Regions from separate parts of the Vescimonas sanitatis genome, predicted to be linked through region 2. Evidence: predicted binding sites of a transcription regulator. Region 2 holds the regulator's gene; the other holds the start of a gene.
What was found. Region 2 encodes CtsR, which represses protease genes until heat stress. Its sites were predicted from a motif close to AAGGTCAANNAAGGTCAAAT; they were not measured.

Region 1 (2,199 bases), on a different contig from region 2:
TGATCTGCATCGATCAGGGAAAAGTATTCCGCATCGACCACTTCACCCCAGACATTCTCCGGTACACCGGCTGATGGTGTGAGTTTCAGCTCATCGTAGACAAGCTCACCCGGCCCGCCGCTGCGATAGATGTAATAGGAACCAAAATGAACGGAATTGGCCTCCAATACAGCAAAGGTTTCGTCCCCAATCATATCCCTGATTCTCGCCGCAAGCTCCGCAGCTTTGGCGTCGTAGTCGGCAAGCCATTTTTCTACGGCTGCTTCTTTATCAAACCACTGTCCCAGCTGCTGAAATCTTCCACGCCAGTTAACATAGCTTATGTCATCGTCGATCATGACCGTGGGAGCAATAGCTGCGAGTTGTTCATAAACCTCCTCATGGCGAATATTCATAATGATCAGATCGGGCTTTAACTCCGCAATCTTTTCGAGATTCAGGTCTCCGGTAGAAGAAGACCCGGAGTAATTGCCGACAACCTCAATACCTCTTTCGGCAAAAAGCGTTGTCAGATGTTTGGGGACAGACACCCCATCGAACATGCTGGTATTAGCCGAGGCGATAACCTTCATATCCAGAATAAGAAGTTCCTCTGTCAAGCCAGCTACATCAACGATGCGCTGTGGATTTGCCGGGATGGCAACCTCGCCCTTCATATCCGTTACCGTGACGGTATCCGAAACCGATCCCTGCGGCGTGGTATCCGTTCCAGCACAGGCTGCAAGAGCAAACACAAGCACAAGGCACAACATGAGCATTGCGAATTTTTTCATTCTGATGACCTCCTGAGTAATAAATCTTTAGTTAGAGCAAGCTAACCAACGGGCGCGCATAGCGAAATAACAGAACAGCTGAGTCTTTTAACCGTGTGGGGTTAACCTTTTCTAACCGTCTACCATTATACAGTCGGCGAAAGGAAAAATCCCCCCGAAAACGCCATGTCTTTCCCCTAAAGCGCCATGATGCTCAGTGCAGTAATAGAATAATTCATAAAGCTATGCTATAATCAGAATCGTTGCTCAATAGACAAACCGAAAGTTATGGAGGTGTTTTTTTGCGAGTATACAAAAGTAAAGAAGAACTCAAAGCTGAAATCAATAAAACATTTGAGAAGTATATTTCGGAGTTTGACAGCATACCAGAAGCCTTAAAAGATAAAAGGGTTGATGAGGTTGACCGAACCCCGGCAGAAAACCTTGCCTATCAGGTGGGTTGGACAACATTGGTTCTTAAATGGGAGAAAGATGAAAGAAGGGGACTTCAAGTAAAGACGCCGTCAGACGAATTCAAATGGAATCAACTTGGCGAGCTGTATCAGTGGTTCACGGATACCTACGCTCATTTGTCTCTTCAAGAGTTGAAAGCCGAACTGAACGAAAATGTCAAGTCTATCTGCGCAATGATTGATTCGCTCAGTGCGGATGAATTATTTAAGCCGCATATGAGAAAATGGGCTGATGATGCTACAAAAGCAGCTGTATGGGAAGTTTACAAGTTCATTCACGTTAATACTGTTGCTCCTTTCGGAACTTTTAGAACTAAGATCAGAAAATGGAAAAAGGCGGCACTGTAACTTCCGGTTCATCAAGCCAATATGCCCTTAAAACACGAGCGGCGGGACAGACTCTATCTGTCCCGCCGCTCTGCTTTTTCAGCGGCCAAGGTTCTGCTTGTGTGTCCTGCGAATGGTTGACTCCGCCCAGCACTAACATCGATGTGTATGTCGCTGCTGAGCAACTCACATTTCAAATGATATAGCTTCCACTGGACAAGCTCGTCCCAAAAACGCGCTGCATACTATTCCTGTTTTTCAAAGGAAGCTGCAATCTTTGTAATTTTCATCCAAGTAACCATAAAAGAATACACCTATTCCTTTGCTTTAATGTTTCAGAATGGTAAGCTCCGCTTATATTCGCTCGGAGTGCATCCAAACTTTTTTCGGAAGGCGTCGCTGAAATGGCTGATGTTGCTGTACCCCACCAACCCTGCTACGTCTTTCACCTGAGCGTCGGGCGCAGACAACAGTTCGTAGGCGTGCTCCATGCGGCGGTTTAATATATATTGATATATGGTGATTCCATAGTGCTTTCGGAATATCTCACGGAGTTTAGATTCACATATAAAGTGCTGTCTGGAGAGCTCCGCGATGGTCACGGATTCCAGAAATCCCTCATCTATCTGTCGCCTGACCCGAAGTAA
Region 2 (2,199 bases):
CAACATAGCCGTGGCCCAGATCCTCGGCAGCCTCCTGGCTCAAACGCAGAACTTCCTCTGCACGGGGGGTAAATTTATTCTCAGACATAAAGGAACACTTCCTTTCGATTTGTTATTTTAACATAGCGGAACGGCGTCAGGACGCCTTGCCGCCCAGAGCCTTCAGCTCATCACGCAGGCGGGCGGCGTCCTCATAACGCTCCTCCGCCACCGCGTTGTGCAGCTGCGTCTCCAGCGCGTTGCGCCTACGCTCCAGCGCCAGAGACATAGCCTCGTCCTTCGGCAGCAGCTCCTCGGCGGCGCTGCTCTCCGGGCCGGCGCTCTGCGCCTGCTCCAGCACGTCCACCGGCTGAGGGAACTCCGTCAGCATCCGGCTGCCGAAGCCGCCGAAAAACGGCTCCAGCATACGGAACGGACGGTCGAACCAGTCATCGTCGAACCAGCTGCTCATGCGGCCGGACATGGAACCGGCATAGCCCATGGCCCGGGCACAGTCGGGGCAGAGGTGCGCCTCGGTCACTCTGCCGTTGATATTGGTCTTATAATGGAACGTCGCTTCGTTCTTTCCACAGCGATCACACTTCATAATCATAACCTCCTTACGCCGTCATCAGACGGAATGGATCAAAACTTGCTTGTATATGTCAGCCCGCAGGGCATCCCGGCTCTCCGGAGAGGCACTCTGCAGAGCCCGGCTGCCGGTGGCGGACAGCAACGCCTGTCCCAGCTCCCGGCTGATGGCCTCGGACTGGACCAGGTTCTGGGCGATCGCCCGTGCGCTGGCCGCGTCCAGCCTGTCGCCGATGCTGTTGATAACGTGCATCAGCAGCGTCTGGCGGTCCACCTGCACCCGCGTGATGCGGATGTAGCCGCCGCCGCCCCGCCGGGACTCCACGATGTAGCCATGCTCCGGCGAGAACCGGGTGGACATCACGTAGTTGATCTGGCTGGGCACGCAGTTGAACCGCTGCGCCAGGTCGGCTCGCTGTAGCTCCAGCGCACCGCCCGCCTGGTCTAACTCCTGCTGGATAAATCCAGCGATAATATCGGAAATACCCAAATCCTCGCCGCCTTTCGTTTGCATCTCTCGGTCAAGCTCGGCTCATTTGACTTTGCCTTTCTTTGACCTTGAGCATATATTACACCGCCTTTCCTACTTTGTCAATATGGTAATTTGACTTTCTTTGACTTTTATTGTAAACAATTTGTGAACAGCCAAATGCATCTCTCTGCGGCAATTTTGCCGTTTGCAACCTGAAGTTGCTATACAAACGAAGCTACATCGGTTATAATAGTACCAACAGGCATATCAACAGAGAAAGGAACCGTCTATGAAGAATACAAATTGGAACGACCCCAACTTTCAGGGCTTCGGCCGCCAGCCCCGCCCGAAAAAGGAACGCAAAGCCGTGGGCACGCCCCTGGGCCGCACGCTGCTGAACATCGCCGTCACATTGGTGTTCGCCGCCGTGTATTTCTACATCGTCCTGCCGCCCATCAGTCTGAAAAGTGAGGATTTCTACATCTTCGTACTGCTGGTGTGCGCCGTGTACGGCGGCTGTGCCATACTGACCTCCGGTTTTCAGGGCACCGGTGCCAAGGGCTACTTCACCTTTTTGAAAAAACAGTGCACCGTGCCACTCATTGCGGCCGCCGCGCTGATCGTCACGGCACTGGTGGGCGCGGTGATCGGCTGGCAGCTGTTCCGCGCCGGGGACTACCGCGACCTGCTGACCGTTACCGACGGCGACTTTGCCGCGGAGGTGGAGGAGATCAGCTATGACCAGATCCCCATGCTGGATGCCAACTCCGCCACAAAGCTGGGCAACCGCAAATTGGGTGAGCTGGCGGACATGGTCTCCCAGTTCGAGGTGGCCGACGACTACACCCAGATCAACTACCAGGGCCGCCCTGTCCGCGTCACGCCCCTGCGCTACGGCGATATCATCAAATGGCTGAACAACCGCGCCGACGGCCTGCCCGCCTATCTGCTTATCGACATGGTGACTCAGAACGTGGAGGTCATCCGTCTGGACGAGGGCATCCACTACACCACCGCCGAGCACTTCAGCCGCAACCTGTACCGCCATCTGCGCTTCCACTACCCCACCTATATGTTCGACGAGCCGGCCTTTGAGATCGACGAGAACGGCGACCCGTGGTGGGTCTGCCCCCGTGTCAGCCACACCATCGGCCTGT

Region 1: a site for CtsR is predicted at 873-892, ahead of ACOMDU_RS08175 (ClbS/DfsB family four-helix bundle protein). Genes of this name have one in related genera too.

Annotation. Positions count from the first base shown of each region.
Region 1 covers NZ_JBMGPW010000006.1:18,358-20,556, reverse strand. The annotation lists gene ACOMDU_RS08180 (ABC transporter substrate-binding protein) at 1-773, opposite strand, end outside; gene ACOMDU_RS08175 (ClbS/DfsB family four-helix bundle protein) at 1,055-1,573, shown strand; gene ACOMDU_RS08170 (helix-turn-helix domain-containing protein) at 1,888-2,199, opposite strand, start outside.
Region 2 covers NZ_JBMGPW010000008.1:188,587-190,785, reverse strand. The annotation lists gene ACOMDU_RS10725 (ATP-dependent Clp protease ATP-binding subunit) at 1-88, opposite strand, end outside; gene ACOMDU_RS10720 (UvrB/UvrC motif-containing protein) at 137-586, opposite strand; gene ACOMDU_RS10715 (CtsR family transcriptional regulator) at 611-1,060, opposite strand; gene ACOMDU_RS10710 (CvpA family protein) at 1,332-2,199, shown strand, end outside.